2 regions of the Chitinophaga agri genome follow, and region 2 is predicted to be linked to the other one. Evidence: riboswitches for the same ligand, from Rfam matches in the RefSeq annotation. Region 2 holds a riboswitch; the other holds the start of a gene.
What was found. Region 2 has a riboswitch for thiamine pyrophosphate ahead of GWR21_RS12215 (TonB-dependent receptor). Riboswitches for the same ligand answer to the same signal wherever they lie in the genome.

Region 1 (8,181 bases), 1.6 Mb from region 2:
CTATGTACCGGTGCCAGTCCTGCTTCATATGCCTGTCTGCCCGCTAACACTGCCTGCCTGAATGCCTGGGCCATCAGTACCGGGTTGGCTGCTACCGCAATAGCGGTATTCACCAGCACTGCATCAGCCCCTATTTCCATTGCCTTAGCCGCATCTGACGGACTGCCAATGCCGGCATCCACGACAACGGGCACATTGCTTTGTTCTACGATGATCTCAAGAAAGTCAATCGTTTTAAGTCCCTTATTACTGCCGATAGGCGCACCCAATGGCATCACTGCCGCTGTGCCCACTTCTTCCAGCCGCTTGCACAGTACAGGGTCTGCATGTACATAGGGTAACACAATGAAACCGAGTTTTACCAGTTCTTCTGCGGCTTTTAATGTCTCTATCGGGTCGGGTAATAAATACCGCGGGTCAGGATGGATCTCCAGTTTCAGCCAGTTCGTTTCCAGTGCCTCCCTGGCCAGCTGTGCGGCATACACTGCCTCTTTTGCTGTTCTTACACCAGAGGTGTTAGGCAATAATTTTAGCTGCGGATGATGAACATGCTGTAACATGTCGTCCGATTGATTATGCACATCTACCCTTTTCAACGCTACCGTCACCAGCTCTGAACCAGATGCCAGTAAGGCTTCTTCCATGAGCGGCAGAGAGGAGAACTTACCCGTACCAGTGAACAGCCGGGAAGAAAAGGTATGTCCTGCTATTACAAGAGGTGTCATATTGCAAGTGATGATACGGTGAGTAATTTATTGTCAGCATGTGTGATAAGACCGCTTACGGCAATACCATGTATCCCTGTTTGCATCAGGGCCGGTACATCTGCTGCCAGTATGCCCCCTATCGCAATTACCGGTATATGAATGCCCATGTTCCGCAGAGATGACATGATACCGGCGATGCCTTCCAGTCCCAGTACCGGGCTTAATTTCTCTTTCGTTGTGGTGAACCGGTAAGGTCCTACCCCAACATAATCAGCACCGTCTTTCACATGAGCGAGAATGTCTTCGAGTGTATTCGCGGTGCCGCCGATGATAAAGTTGTCACCCGTGAGTGCACGTGCTGCCGCTACGGTCATATCCTCTTTGCCTACATGTACGCCGTGTGCGCCTATGGTAGCCGCAACCTGCGGATGATCATTAATGATCAGCGTAGCATTGTATTTCGCACAGATAGCTTTTGCGGCCATTGCCTGTCGCCGTATACTTTCTTCCGGCTCATTTTTGATACGAAGCTGTATCCATTTGCAGCCTGCTTCACAAGCGGCCAGTATATTGTCAACATGCGAAGCATTGGCCGTTTGCTGTGATATGTAATGTAATGAGTTGATCATGAGTTGTGATAACCTAATAGTGATGAATGACTGGCCAGGAATTTCTCTGTATACAGCTTTGCTGAAATACATGCTTTGAACAATGATACGCCTGCTGCCAGTTGTGCGGTGACGGCAGCACTGAGTACACATCCGGACCCGTGTTTTGGATAGACGGTCTGCCTGCCTGCCGGAATGTCGAGGATACTGACCGAACTACCTTCCTGCATACCGGGTACGATATGCAGACGATCGTCCCGACCGGATTGAGGCCAATAGTCCTGCAGTCGTATCTTCTCTTCTTCCTGAACAAACAGACTGTCGGTTCCTGGCATGTCCGCCCGGTGACCGCCTTTCAATAGTACTGCACAATAAGTGGCCAGCACACGTGCGGCAGCAGCACCATCCGCTTCCCCGCTTAACAATAACGCTTCGTGGTAATTAGGCGTGAGCAGGTAAACCTGTTCCAGCACGGCCTTCCATACACCCAGCCGGGCATCTTGATGAAAGACATATCCTGCACTGGCTTTCAGTACCGGGTCAAGTATGATCTTTATATCTGGCTGTATATGCCGGATGGCACTGATCACGGCCAGCATGGTCGCCGCATCTTTTATGATCCCGATCTTACAGTATTGCACGGGAAACTTTTCCAATAGTGGTTGAGCCTGTGCAATGATCTGCGTAGCAGACTGCCATTCGGCTGAGATAAACTGCGTATCTGTTTGTACGGTCAATGCAGTACAGACACCAAGTCCGTAAGTGTTCAGCGCCTCAAATGTTTTGATGTCGGCCAGTAATCCCGCTCCTGCGGACGGGTCCAGGCCGGCAAGGCTCATAACGAATGGCCGGTTGTGTTCCATATATCCATGATGTGGCTGAACCGGCTGATAGCTGTGGCTGGTTCCTGCCAGATGGCGCCCAGAAGGGCAATCCCGTCAAACTGCATGTTGCGGGCTTTAACAGCTGTTGTACGATCGATCCCTCCTAACGCTAATACCCTACCCTGATAAGCGCCCCTGAACAGCCTGAAATCTTCACCGAAGGCACTGTTATGCCCCGGTTTAGAGATGCTGTCAAACACAGGCGCCAGTAATAGCTGGTCCCAGTGATTAGCGGCTGATTGCAATACGGGAATAGTATGTACACTGGTGCTGAGCCGCCAGCCCTGCTCCCGGAATAATGACAGTGTGGTGGCTGTCAGTTGGTTACCGGCGTTCTCGCTGAAGTGTATGCCCTGCAAACCATACTTTTCGCAAAGCAGTGGGTGACCGGCGATCATGATCTTACTATAGCAGGTGACATCTGCTTCCAGCAGCAATTGCTCATAATCACCGGCCGTCCATCCGGGCTTGCGCAGCAGGATACTGTCAGCACCAGCATCCAGTAGTTGCCGCCAGTAACGGGTCTCTTCCGGTAGGTGGGTACTATGTGTAAGGACCTGTATCATCAGAAGTAGATAGCGCCTCCCTGGGCTTTAAACGCGTCCGCCTGTTCCGCCATACCGGTTTCCAGTGCCAGTGTTTCATCTATCTGCTGATTAGCAGCGTAGTCGCGTACTTCCTGTGTGATCTTCATAGAGCAGAAATGTGGCCCGCACATAGAACAGAAATGTGCGATTTTGGCACCTTCGGCGGGCAGCGTTTCATCGTGATAGGAACGCGCTGTTTCAGGATCGAGGGACAGGTTGAACTGATCATCCCATCTGAACTCAAAGCGGGCTTTGCTCAATGCATTGTCACGGTGTTGCGCACCAGGATGACCTTTCGCCAGGTCAGCAGCATGTGCGGCGATCTTATAGGTGATCACCCCCTGTCTCACATCTTCCTTATTCGGAAGACCCAGGTGTTCTTTCGGCGTTACATAACAGAGCATGGCAGTCCCGAACCATCCTATCATGGCAGCGCCGATAGCCGATGTGATATGGTCATAACCAGGTGCGATATCAGTTGTCAATGGTCCGAGTGTGTAGAAAGGAGCCTCTTTACAATGTTCCAGCTGCTTGTCCATGTTGGCTTTGATGAGGTGCATCGGTACGTGACCAGGTCCTTCTATCATGGTCTGAATATCATGGTTCCACGCCTGATGGGTCAGTTCGCCAAGTGTTTCCAGTTCTGCGAATTGTGCGGCATCGTTAGCATCTGCGATACTGCCGGGACGTAATCCATCACCCAGGGAAAAGGCCACATCATACGCTTTCATGATCTCACAGATCTCTTCAAAATGTGTATAGAGGAAGTTTTCCTTGTGATGTGCGAGGCACCATTTTGCCATGATCGAACCTCCGCGGGACACGATGCCCGTGGTACGTTTTGCCGTCAATGGCACGTAGCGTAGCAGTACACCCGCGTGGATAGTGAAGTAATCAACGCCTTGTTCTGCCTGTTCGATGAGGGTATCGCGGAATATTTCCCAGTTGAGTTCTTCTGCTTTACCATTCACTTTTTCCAGTGCCTGGTAGATGGGCACTGTACCAATAGGTACAGGTGAGTTACGGATGATCCATTCCCTGGTTTCATGAATATGTTTACCGGTGCTCAGGTCCATGATCGTATCAGCACCCCATCGGCAGGCCCATACAGCCTTTTCTACTTCTTCTTCTATGCTGGAGGTCACGGCAGAGTTACCAATATTCGCATTGATCTTCACCAGGAAATTGCGGCCGATGATCATCGGTTCACTTTCCGGGTGGTTAATATTGTTGGGGATAATAGCGCGGCCAGCAGCTATTTCCTGTCTTACAAATTCAGGTGTGATGAATTTTACAGGGGTATTGGCACCAAAGGACTGGCCTTTGTGTTGCTGCCAGAGGGCATTATTTTCCTGGAACAGCTTTTCTACGCACTGGTTCTCACGGGTAGCGATATATTCCATTTCCCGGGTGATGATGCCTTTCTTCGCGTAGTGCATCTGCGATACGTTGTGTCCGGCTTTCGCTCTCAGCGGAGAATGCTGATAGGAGAAACGTAAGTGGTCCAGGCGGTTATCTTCGAGTCTTTGTTTACCATAGGAAGAAGTAATGCCAGGCAGTTTATCAACATCATTTCTGTCGAGGATCCAGCTTTCCCGCAGTCTTGGGAGGCCTTTACGTACGTCGATGTCAGCATTGGGATCGGTGTATGGTCCGCTGGTATCATATACTACAACCGGTGCGTTGGGAATGTCGGCTGCTTTGCTATTATGCGGACGTGTAGGTGTCAGTGTGATCTCTCGCATGGCTACGCCATCTACGTAGATTTTTCTGGATCCTGGGAATGGTGTGCGTGAAATAGAATGCATAATCAGTGAATGATTTACAGATAAGGAATCGGGTTTTAAAAAAGTCGAATGACGGGGCGGCTATGCGCAATGACGTTCACGTATGGGCATGACAGGGCTCTTATGGCGATGTATGTCCATTGTCGGTTCGTCGATGTGAATAGCGCAGGAGACTATCCCCCCTGTGTGGCGCGAATGATCGTGACCTTATCAGCGGTCTGTAAGATCTGATCGGGCCAGGAGGTCTTTGGTATGACCTGACTGTTGATGGCGATGGCTACGCCTTTTTCTGACGGTAGTTGAATAAACTGTAAGAGTGCAGCGATGGAGGTCCCCGGCTGCACCGCATAAAGTTTATTGTTTACAAGCACTTCCATGTTTGCAAGGAATTAAGTTGAACAATAAACTTTAAGGATGGAAATGATGGAGAGTTCAGTTATGTGTTCCTGAGACAATAAGTGTTGTGTCAGGCAACTTTTTCCTACGGCAGTATGAACTGCATCAGGTCTGAGGGTCTCATCTCAGCTTTCCGGTTACTGTAGGTATCCGGAAAACACCCCTAAAGTGCCTTAAAGGTAGTTAAATTTGTTAAACTACTATTGCTATCTTTGGATCTATGAAAAAAAGTCTGCTTTTGCCAGTAATCTGTACCGTTATTGCCGCAGCTTGTCAGCAGCCCGCTCCTTCTCCCAGTACTGTACAGGTAGAAGATAGCAGCCTGATAGATGTGCCGGATACAGTTATGCCGGAAACGATCATTGATTCCGTTACAACGGTCAAGGCAGATACGATTTCTTATAGTGAAGATCAGCTGTTTGGGAGATGGTTACAGCCGGTTGCTGGTGTGGATAAAGCAATGCAGGGTTTTCAGCTGAAGAAGAACGGGGCTATTACATCCATTAATACCTATTCGATGACATATGACAAGTGGAGTGTGTCGCACGATACGCTGCTTTTCTGGAGTCACATAGAGGGTACCCGGCAGAAAGATTCTGCTGTGGTCATAGATACTACGCTTATCAGGGCACTGACCGACACTTCGTTAGTGCTGTTTCCCATCAAAGCTGCAGAGGGATACCTCGAGGAATATAAAAAGGCAGGTAAAAAGAGATAGCCAATACTTCCATAGTCCGCAGGCAACAGGCAGTATGACGGATACTGCCCGTTACCTGCAAGCAGACTATAGTAGTCATGAACATACTAATTATACATTTGCCACAAAGCTACTGCGCAGGCAACGACTGCCATGAATATACCGGCAGTGGCAACCTGTGTATCGTCAATGTTTTTGTGTGCCTTTACAACGGAGAGTCCTCCGATTACGATTGCCGCAATCCCGAGTACAAGTGCTGTACTTGGATTCCTTGCAACGAAGGCATATACTGCAGCAAAGATGCCTGCAAACATAGAAACGAAGCAGGCTATTTTAGTGGGTGTGGACGTGGTGTGCTGTTGCATATGGAGTTGAATTAAGCGTGATTTGAATATTAGTTTATAACTTTTTCCTGCTTTGTATGTTCCCAGGGAACCTTTAGCAGGGTACCGATCTGCTGATAATGTTCTTCCCGATACTCATCCAGTCCGTAACGCAGGTGTGTTACGTCTTTCACTTTTACAAATGTGCCGAACAGGCGGTCCCAGAATGAAAAGATGTTGGCGTAGTTGGAATCAGTTTCGGGCTGATAATGACTATGGTGCACCTTATGCATGTCAGGCGATACTATGACAAGGCTAAGGGCATTATCTAGCCATTTGGGTAACCGGATATTGGCATGATTGAACTGGGACATAAATGCGGATACGCTCTGGTATAACATCACCATCCAGATGGGAACGCCCATCACTACGATAGCCAGTAACAGGGCGAATACCCGGAACAGACTTTCTACCGGATGGTGGCGTAAGGCCGTCGTAGTATCTACAGCGGTATCAATGTGATGGATCTTATGGAAATGCCACATCCAGGCTATTTTATGCTGGATGAGGTGTACCAGGTAAGCGCCGATGAGATCCATCATCATCATGGCTAACAGGCAATGCAGCCATACAGGCAGCTGAATGGTGTACAACAGACCAAATTGTGTCCGGGCAGTCCATTCTGATGCGGTAACGATCAGGAATGCGAAGCCCAGGTTAACAGCCGCAGTTGTCAACGTAAAGAACAGATTGGTACCCGCATGCCTGTAGCGGTCTCCTTTGAATGAGAGACGGGGTATTACGCCTTCTATCATCCAGAGAAGCACCAGTCCGCCGACAAGAAAGGCGGTACGATACCAGGGTGGAATATTATTAAAGAATTCTTCCATACGGGAATTCAGTTTTCTGCATGATCGTGGTTCATGCGGTGATCATTGAACGTGAAATAGCGGTCATCAAACAGGGGTAAATCAAATACTTACTATCCTTATTGGTACTATTAATTTACGACTTTTTTAAATAATAAATCTTTTGAAAGTGGCTATGGTAAAAGAAAAAAGCAATCTCCTTGTGAGAGATTGCTTTATAGATAAACATTAGTTATTAGTTGTTGGAAGGCCGGCTTAGTTATTCAGCATAAGCGGCATAACCAGCATCAGCAGATCTTCATTTTCTTCTATCTCAGAAGGTTTCAGGATACCTGCTTTGGTTGGTGTAGACAATTCGATAGAGATCTCATCCCCCTCTGCTGCGTTCAGCATTTCGATAAGGAATTTCGCGTTGAATGCGATCTGCATATCATCACCTGTGTACTGGCAACTCATACGCTCATTACCTTCGAAAGAGAAGTCAACGTCCTGGGCGGAAAGCTGCAGTTCGCTGCCTGTAATGCTCAGGGCTACCTGGTTGGTGCTCTTGTTAGCGAAAACGCTTACGCGTTTCAGGGCATTCTGGAAATCGCTTTTTGCAACGGTCAGGCGGTATGGGTTGTCTTTAGGAATAACAACCTTATAGTCAGGGAACCTTGCATCGATGAGGCGGCAGATCATCTGGGCGCCGTCATGTGTAACAAAGAAGTGGTTCTGGCTATAGGCAATCTTAATTTCGGTGCTATTGTCAGGTAATGCAGACTTCAGCAGGTTCAGCGGTTTTTTAGGCACGATGAAGGTTTCTGCTTTAGGGCACACTACATCTGTTCTTACATACTTAACAAGGCGGTGCGCATCTGTAGCTACGAAGGTCAGGCTACCCGGGGTCAGTTCGAAGAACACACCTGTCATGGCAGGACGGAGATCGTCATTGCTTACGGCGAAGAGGGTCTTGTTGATCGCAGTAACCAGGGCGGTGGCAGTTACGGTGAATGAAGTGGTATCATCAGCCGCAGGCTCTTTCGGGAAATTCTCCGGATTTTCACCCATCACCTTGTACTTACCATTGTCGGAAGTAATTTCAACCGCGTAGGAGTTAAGATCTATATGAAATGTAAGTGGCTGGTCAGGCAGGTTTTTGAGAGAGTCCATCAGGATCTTTGCCGGAATACAGATACGGCCACTTTCTTTGGCTTCCACCTCCAGCTTCACCTTCATCACAGTCTCAAGGTCTGTGGCTACTACAGTCAGTTCGTTCTTATCGATCAGGAACAGGAAATCTTCCAATATAGGCAACACCGTGTTCGAGTTGATCACCCCGCT
Region 2 (8,181 bases):
TTGGAGAATTGCCGGCTATTGAATTCGCTATTGTGGGAGAGCCGACACAAACGCAACTGGCTACTGCCGAAAAAGGGCTGATGGTACTGGATTGTACCGTGCACGGTAAGGCAGGACACGCCGCCCGTGATGAAGGGGAAAACGCTTTCTATAAAGCAATGCCTGACCTGGAATGGTTCCGTACCTACCGTTTTCCGAAAGTATCTGATACGCTGGGACCCGTTAAAATGAGTGTGACAGTGATCAATACTTCCAATAAAGCACATAACGTTGTACCGGCTGATTGTACCTTTGTGGTCGATGTACGTGTGACCGAACAATATACGCTGGAAGAAGTGCTCGAGATCATCCGTGCCAATGTACAATGCGAGGTAACGCCACGTTCAATGCGTATGCGTCCTTCCGGTATCCCGGCAGATCATCCGTTTGTACAGGCTGGCCTGCGTCATGGCAAAACAACTTATGGCTCGCCGACCACTTCCGATCAGGCACTGATACCAGGAACTTCCATCAAGATGGGACCCGGTGATTCCGCCCGTTCGCATACGGCAGACGAATACATTTACCTCGACGAAATTCGTCAGGGTATAGACAGTTATATTACTTTACTCGAAGAAATCCTGTAGAATATGAAAATATGGCAAAAAGATAAAACTGCACTGGCAGAAGTGGACAAATTCACAGTGGGAAAAGACCGTGAAATGGACGCTTATCTCGCGCCATTTGACGTGCTGGGCTCACTTGCACACACCACTATGCTGGAAAGCATTGGCTTGCTGACAGCAGAAGAGCTGACTGTGCTGCAGAAGGAATTAAAACAGATCTACAAAGAGATACAGGAAGGTAACTTCATACTGGAAGAGGGTGTGGAAGACATTCACTCACAGGTGGAATTACTGCTGACCCGCAGACTCGGAGAAGTTGGTAAGAAGATTCACAGCGGACGTTCCCGTAATGACCAGGTTTTAGTTGATCTTAAACTGTTCCTGCGTCATGAACTGGAAGTGCTGGTAAGCGAGGTGAAAACCTTATTCGACCTGCTGCAGCAGAAAAGTATCCAGTATAAAGATCACCTGATCCCCGGTTATACACACCTGCAGATCGCAATGCCATCTTCCTTTGGATTATGGTTCGGCGCTTATGCGGAGAGTCTGGTCGATGACCTGACTGTTTTACAGGGTGCCTACAAGGTCGTAAATAAAAACCCGCTGGGCTCCGCGGCCGGCTATGGTTCTTCTTTCCCGCTGAACCGTACCATGACCACACAGCTGCTTGGTTTTGATGACCTGAACTATAACGTCGTATATGCACAGATGGGACGTGGTAAGACTGAAAAGATCGTATCATTCGCCCTCGCGGGTATTGCTTCCACACTGGCAAAAATGTCTATGGACGCCTGCCTGTTCATGAACCAGAACTTCGGCTTTATCAGTTTCCCTGATGAACTGACGACGGGTTCCAGTATTATGCCACACAAAAAGAACCCGGATGTATGGGAACTGATCCGCTCTCATGGTAATAAACTGCAGGCGCTGCCCAATGAGATCGCGATGATGATCACCAACCTGCCAAGCGGTTACCACCGTGATCTGCAGTTGCTGAAAGAAAATCTTTTCCCTGCATTTGGTGTACTGAAAGACTGTCTGAAGATGGCTGGACTGATGCTGGAAAATATCCGCATCAGGGAAAACATCCTCGATGATGAGAAATACCGTTACCTGTTCAGTGTGGAAGTAGTTAACCAGCTGGTACTGGAAGGTGTTCCTTTCCGCGAAGCCTATAAGCAGGTCGGACTCGATATCGAAAAGGGCAACTTCGCACCGGCACAAACCGTTAACCATACACATGAAGGTAGTATCGGTAATCCGGGTAATGCAGCAGTAGACCGGATGATGGAAGAAGTGATCAAAGGATTTCCTTTTGAGAAAGTAGCCACAGCGGTTAACAAACTGTTGAGCTGATCATAAAAGCTTGTATAAACACAAAGGGCCTGTCTGCTGACAGGCCCTTTGTGTTTTAAGGCTAATTTAGAAGGCTATATTGATGCCGGCAAAGAAATTGGTGCCAGCCATCGGATAATATGCGTTAGACGATTTTTCACGCCCTTCTTCTTTGTATGCGTAGGTCCATCCGTTAGGAGCGTACTTAGCATTCCAGATATTGTTTAGCATGAACTGCACACCCAGCTCTTTAAACAGCCGCTGCGGGATGACATAATTCAAACGCAGGTCATTGGTATAATACCCGTCCAGGCTGCGTTCTTTCACCTGGGAGTTATCCATGTACTGCCTGCTTACATATTTACCGATCAGACTTACTTCCAGATTTTTCACCGGTCTTGCAGATAACGTATAACCACCTACGAAAGACGGCGAGAACGCAATGTTCGTGCTATTGTATACTACGGTGTCCTGTACGCCGGTATCGTAGTTGTCAACGAAGTTGTTGAAGTTTTTCACCTTATTACGGCTGAGGGCTGCATTCGCTGAAAGTGTGAACAGGCGGCCCAGACGCGTGCTGCCCTGTAACTCGATGCCTGTACGGTAGCTGTCCGGGATATTGGTACGGGTATAGGCACCTACATCATTCAGCTGACCTGTCTGTACCAGCTGATTTTTATAGTTCATGTAATAGGCGTTTGCCTGTAAGACAACATTCCCGGTACGGTAGGTATAACCTGCTTCCACATCATGCAGTGTTTCATGTTTTGGCGTGTTCTTCAGACCAGCTTCGAAGTCATCTCTGTTCGGTTCTTTGTTACCCACTGCAAACGATGCATATACTTCCTGGCGCTCATTCAGTGTGTAGGAAATACCGGCTTTCGGATTGAAGAAATTGTAGGAGTTATGTTGTATCAGTGACGGATTGCCATCAAATCCGTTAATGTTATATTGTACGGTGCGGTATTGCAGATCAGCGAACAGACGTAGTGCGGATGTGATCTTATATTCACCTTTTCCATAAAAGTTCAGATCGCGCTTGAATGCATCGTTCGTATAATATCTGTAGTCTTTGGGAATAGCATATTGTGCCCAGATCACATTACCATAGTGATCTCCTTCATAGCGGTTCCAGCCGCCACCCAGGCTCCAGTGCAGTTTTTCACCTTTATAGTTTACAGAGAACACACCCCCGAAGAAGTGATTATCCAGCCAGCGTTGCCTTACCAGGTCCGTATGCGTAACAGGTGCGCCGTTAACTACCGGCTCAGGGAGGCCATAATCAGCAAATGCTTCCTGTTCACGGTATTGCTCATAATAACCTCTTCCGCGTGTATAGTGTGCGGCAACGTTGAAATCAAGTTTGCTGTTCAGGGACTGGTTCAGGAATAGCTGATAGTGGTCCTGCTGATAGTTGTCAGTTTCATTATCGTAGTACGTACCATCAGCACGTTGTCCGGCGGAATTATACCTGCGGTGTACAGGCATAGAATCCTGTGGTACACCGTTCCATGCCTGGTAGGTTTTTTCCTTACCGGAGAAGACGTTCAGGCGGATAGCTGTATTCTTGGAAATATAGGCAGCAGAAGTATAGAATGATTTCAGATCAGAAGCAGCACGTTCCATGTAGCCATCAGAAGAGATCTTTGACAGTCTTGCATCGATGGTGAAGTGATTGTTGATCAGCCCGGAACCCGCTTTCACCGTATGTTTCCAGGAATTGAAAGAGCCGAAGCTGGTGCTCACTTCACCATATGCCTTGTCTCTGAATTCATTCGTGCTGAGGTTCAGGGAAGCACCAAAAGCGCCGGCGCCGTTGGTAGAAGTACCTACACCACGTTGCAGCTGTATGCTGCTTACAGAGGAAGCAAAGTCGGGCATGTTGACAAAGAAAGTACCCTGTGATTCTGCATCATTAATAGGAATACCGTTGGTAGTTACATTAATACGGGTGATGTCAGACCCTCTGACACGGATACCAGTATAACCGATACCTGTACCGGCATCAGAATTGGTCACCACACCAGGCAGCTGATTCAGTAACAGCGGCAGGTCCTGACCGAGATTCTGTTTTTTGATCTCTTCCGCGGTCAGCGTAGACTGCGCAAACGGCGCATGTTCACCAGCACGCAGACTGGTGATCTCTACAGGTTTTACAAATAGGCCCGTTTCTTCGAGCGAAAAATCATTACGGATAGTATTGCCATTTGCATCGATCGCTGTAGTAAATGGTTTGAATCCGAGGTAGCTCACCTGTAAGGTATAGCGGCCTTTGGACGGGATGTTGAAGCGGTACTGTCCACTGGCGTTTGTCTGCATACCGGCATTGATGGCAGGGATACTTACAGAAACGCCTTCGAGTGGTTTGCCGCTGGATTTGTCGGTAACGACTCCGGTCAGCACAGTTTGCGCATGCACAGTACTTAAGCTGCAGAGCAGCAAAAGGAATAATAATTGTCTCATGGACTATGACGGTTTAATAGCTTACAATCTGTAGCTTTCAACTTAACAAATGGGTAAGGAAGAGATTGTTCGCTTACCTTTCCTAAACAGCATTACCTGGTCAGGTTCAACGGGTCTGATCTCAGCCTGATAGTAAGGCACCCCGAGGTGAAACCGGGAGTTTTTTGTTTAAAGCGCCGGATTGCGCACTCCTGTTTCCAGGGACAAAGTTATAGTGGTCGCTGTTAAAAAGTGAAAATATTTTTCACAATGACAGAAATATTATAATTTCCGGTTATCAGCATACATATTCTCTCTCTGATTGCTCAACTCCCTGAACACTTTTTATTGTTAACCGAAAATTCGATCAGTCATGATTAAACTACAATTAATCGGGCATCTGGGACATGATGCCGTACAGCGGAATGTGAACGGCAATACTGTTCTTGGTTTTCGCATGGCGCATACAGAGCGTTACCGTACGAAGGAAGGCGTCTTACAGGAAAGGACTACCTGGGTCGATTGTTCCTGCTGGAACAAGGAAAAGCTGGGACGTTTTCTTACAACAGGTACCCAGGTATATGTGGAAGGAACGCCTTCGGCAGATACATATGTGAATGCGCAGGGAGACAACATTTCTATCATGCGGTTGCGGGTGAGTAGCCTGCAGCTGCTGGCCAGCCGCCGTGGCGATGGCAAACGGGAGCAGGAGGTAGAAGAGATGGTGATGGAGAATGAGGATCCTGCGGACGACCTGCCGTTTTAGAAACGAGGTAACTCATCATACAGAGAGAGGTTGTATCGGCTGGTACAGCCTCTTTTTGTCTGGTTGATGACCAGGGCGGATACCTGTTATTATGCGATCTTTCTTCGCAAAAATCATTATTGAATATTTTACGATTAACAAATAAAATGTGTTGCGATCACGGCTGTCGGGTATAGCGGGAACCGGCGCATGCTGCTATGGGGGTGGCCTTTAACTGTGATCAACGACATAATATTAGCAAGGATACTAACGCGATTCGGAACAACGTACACCAACTGTCGATATCGCGTCACGAAGGGATGTTTTCCCGTCATAAGCCGGATAAAAAATTGTATGCTATAGTAGTCTGTCTGGGTGGGGGGAATTGTTTAGCAGCAGCATGAATCATAGAAACTGATGTTATTTTAATATTGTAAATTATAATTATATTATCAACTAATAGAAATAGGCGTTTGATTAGCAGTGTTTTATGTTTTTTCTATGGATAATAGTTACTATAAGAAGGGACGGACAAGCGACCTGCTAGCGACGAACTAGCGACGGCGAAGCGGCGGGCAGGTGTCAAAATTGTATCAGTCTTGCATTATGAGGGTGATCAGGCGTGTGTTCAAAAGACGTTCAGTTTACCTTTGTTTTAGTATTCATCAGGTAAGCTTTCTCCTCCGTTTCTCCTCCGTTTTAAAACGGAGGAGAAACGGAGGAGAAAGCTTACCTGATAGATACTGAAACGAACCTCAAGTATACCTCCAGGCTTCCTGCATACCAGCAATCCTGGGTAAATATCACTGGCAAACGCATCAGCAGCAGGTCGAAAAACGACCTTAGCGGGCTTGACCGGACGTTTTCCACCATAACCAGCTGATAGCTGCTTGCAGCAGCAATATTTTAAAATATTCTTCCTTAAGCTATGAAAGCCTTTGTAGTAAAGGATCTGGTTGGATATTCGAAATACGTTTTCTACCCTTTTTAACTGAATATGCTCTTTTTTTTGAAAATAGATTTGGCAGGAATGAATTTAATCCTATCTTTGCAACCTCATTGCGAGGTAGAGCAGAGGTAGCTCGTCGGGCTCATAACCCGAAGGTCAGGGGTTCGAATCCTCTCCTCGCTACTAGCAAAAAAAAGCCGAAGTTGATTCGGCTTTTTTTATTTCAGGAAGTTCAAGAAATTAGTAGTGCATGCATAAAGCTGGGTTTGTAAATATCTTCGGAAAAGCCAATGCAGGGAAAAGTACCCTGATGAATGCTCTTGTGGGCGAAAAACTGGCCATTGTATCGCCGAAGGTACAGACAACCAGGCACCGCATCACGGGCGTGGTCACAACACCGGAATACCAGATCGTATTCTCTGATACCCCCGGTATTATTGATCCCCGTTACCGCCTGCACGAAAAGATGATGGGCGCTGTTAAGTCCGCACTGGAAGATGCTGATGTGGCCATGCTGATCATGGACGCAAAAGATAATCTCGAAGAAAACCTCTCCCTGTTCGCATCACTAAGGCTGAAAGCACGCAGTGTACTGGTGATCAACAAATCAGACCTGCTGTTAAAAGAAGAGCTGGACGTGATCGTACAGAAATGTGAGGAGTGGGGGAAAGCGGAAAAGGTGGTTGTAATATCAGCCATGCAGGGAAAAGGCATTCCGGCTTTGCTGGCCACTGTCGTATCCATGCTGCCAGAGAGCGAACCCTTCTATCCGGAAGATACTTTAACCGATAAGTCTACACGCTTCTTCGTAGGCGAGATCATCCGGGAAAAAATATTCCACCTCTTTGATGAGGAGATCCCTTATCATACAGCAGTGGCTGTATCTCAGTTCCAGGAAAAGAACACGCTGACAAAGATCTCAGCTGAGATTATCGTAACGCGTGAAACGCAGAAAGCGATTATTCTGGGCGACAAAGGAGCTTCCATTAAAAAGATCGGTACACTGGCCCGCCAGGATATCGAGAAGTTTATTGGTCAGAAAGTGTTTCTTGAACTATTTGTGAAGGTACGCGGTAAGTGGCGGGACAATGATAATTATTTAAAGGAATACGGGTATTAATTTTATTAATTTATGGCAGGATTTACAGTAGCAATCGTCGGTCGTCCAAATGTAGGGAAATCAACCCTCTTCAACCGTTTGCTGGAACAGCGTAAAGCCATTGTGGATGACGTGAGCGGCGTTACGCGTGACAGACAATACGGTGTGGCCGACTGGAACGGGAAATCGTTCAACGTGATTGATACGGGTGGTTTTGTATCCAGAAGTGAAGATGTTTTTGAGCGTGAGATACGCAAACAGGTAAAAATAGCAATGGAGGAAGCAAACCTCCTGCTGTTCATGTGTGATGTAGCTACAGGTATTACTGATCTGGATTCCGAAATGGCAAATCTGCTGCGTCGCTCTTCCAAACCAGTGATCGTCGTGATCAACAAGGTAGATAACAGTAGCCGTCAGCTGGAAGCAACGGAATTCTATAGCCTCGGCTTCGACAACCTGTTTTTTATCTCTTCCATTAGTGGTAGTGGTACCGGCGAACTGCTGGACGAAATTACCAGTAAGATCCCGGAAGACGATGAAACAAAGGAACTGAATGAACAGGCAGCAGAACTGCCTAAGATCGCGATCATCGGTCAGCCGAACGTAGGTAAATCCTCCCTGCTGAACGCCCTGATCGGTGAAGAAAGGAACATTGTATCTGATATTCCGGGTACTACCCGCGATACCATCCATACGCACTACAAAATGTTCCAGAAAGACTTCGTACTGATCGATACTGCGGGCTTACGCCGTAAGAATAAAGTTCAGGAAGATCTGGAATTCTATTCTGTGATCCGCGCCATCAAAGCGATGGACGAGGCAGATGTATGTTTGCTGCTGCTGGATGCCACAAAAGGTATCACTGCACAGGATCTCAGTATTTTCAGCCTGGCCGGCCGTAAAGGTAAAGGCCTGGTGGTACTGGTCAACAAATGGGACCTGATCGAAGATAAAAGCACTAACTCGGCCAGGGACTACGAAAAAGACCTGAAAAGCCGTCTGGCGC

Region 1: another riboswitch for thiamine pyrophosphate. It lies ahead of thiS (sulfur carrier protein ThiS); the one in region 2 lies ahead of GWR21_RS12215 (TonB-dependent receptor).

The regions. Positions count from the first base shown of each region.
Region 1 is NZ_CP048113.1:4,729,593-4,737,773, reverse strand. Features, by position in the region: gene GWR21_RS18775 (thiazole synthase) at 1-725, opposite strand, end outside; gene GWR21_RS18770 (thiamine phosphate synthase) at 722-1,336, opposite strand; gene GWR21_RS31585 (hydroxymethylpyrimidine/phosphomethylpyrimidine kinase) at 1,333-2,178, opposite strand; gene GWR21_RS18760 (thiamine phosphate synthase) at 2,151-2,765, opposite strand; gene thiC (phosphomethylpyrimidine synthase ThiC) at 2,765-4,594, opposite strand; gene thiS (sulfur carrier protein ThiS) at 4,747-4,950, opposite strand; TPP riboswitch at 5,035-5,144, opposite strand; gene GWR21_RS18745 (lipocalin-like domain-containing protein) at 5,190-5,687, shown strand; gene GWR21_RS18740 (hypothetical protein) at 5,774-6,031, opposite strand; gene GWR21_RS18735 (sterol desaturase family protein) at 6,061-6,879, opposite strand; gene dnaN (DNA polymerase III subunit beta) at 7,114-8,181, opposite strand, start outside.
Region 2 is NZ_CP048113.1:3,094,467-3,102,647, reverse strand. Features, by position in the region: gene GWR21_RS12225 (M20 family metallo-hydrolase) at 1-626, shown strand, start outside; gene argH (argininosuccinate lyase) at 630-1,961, shown strand; gene GWR21_RS12215 (TonB-dependent receptor) at 2,028-4,403, opposite strand; TPP riboswitch at 4,466-4,558, opposite strand; gene GWR21_RS12210 (single-stranded DNA-binding protein) at 4,756-5,148, shown strand; tRNA gene GWR21_RS12205 (tRNA-Met) at 6,188-6,259, shown strand; gene era (GTPase Era) at 6,327-7,196, shown strand; gene der (ribosome biogenesis GTPase Der) at 7,209-8,181, shown strand, end outside.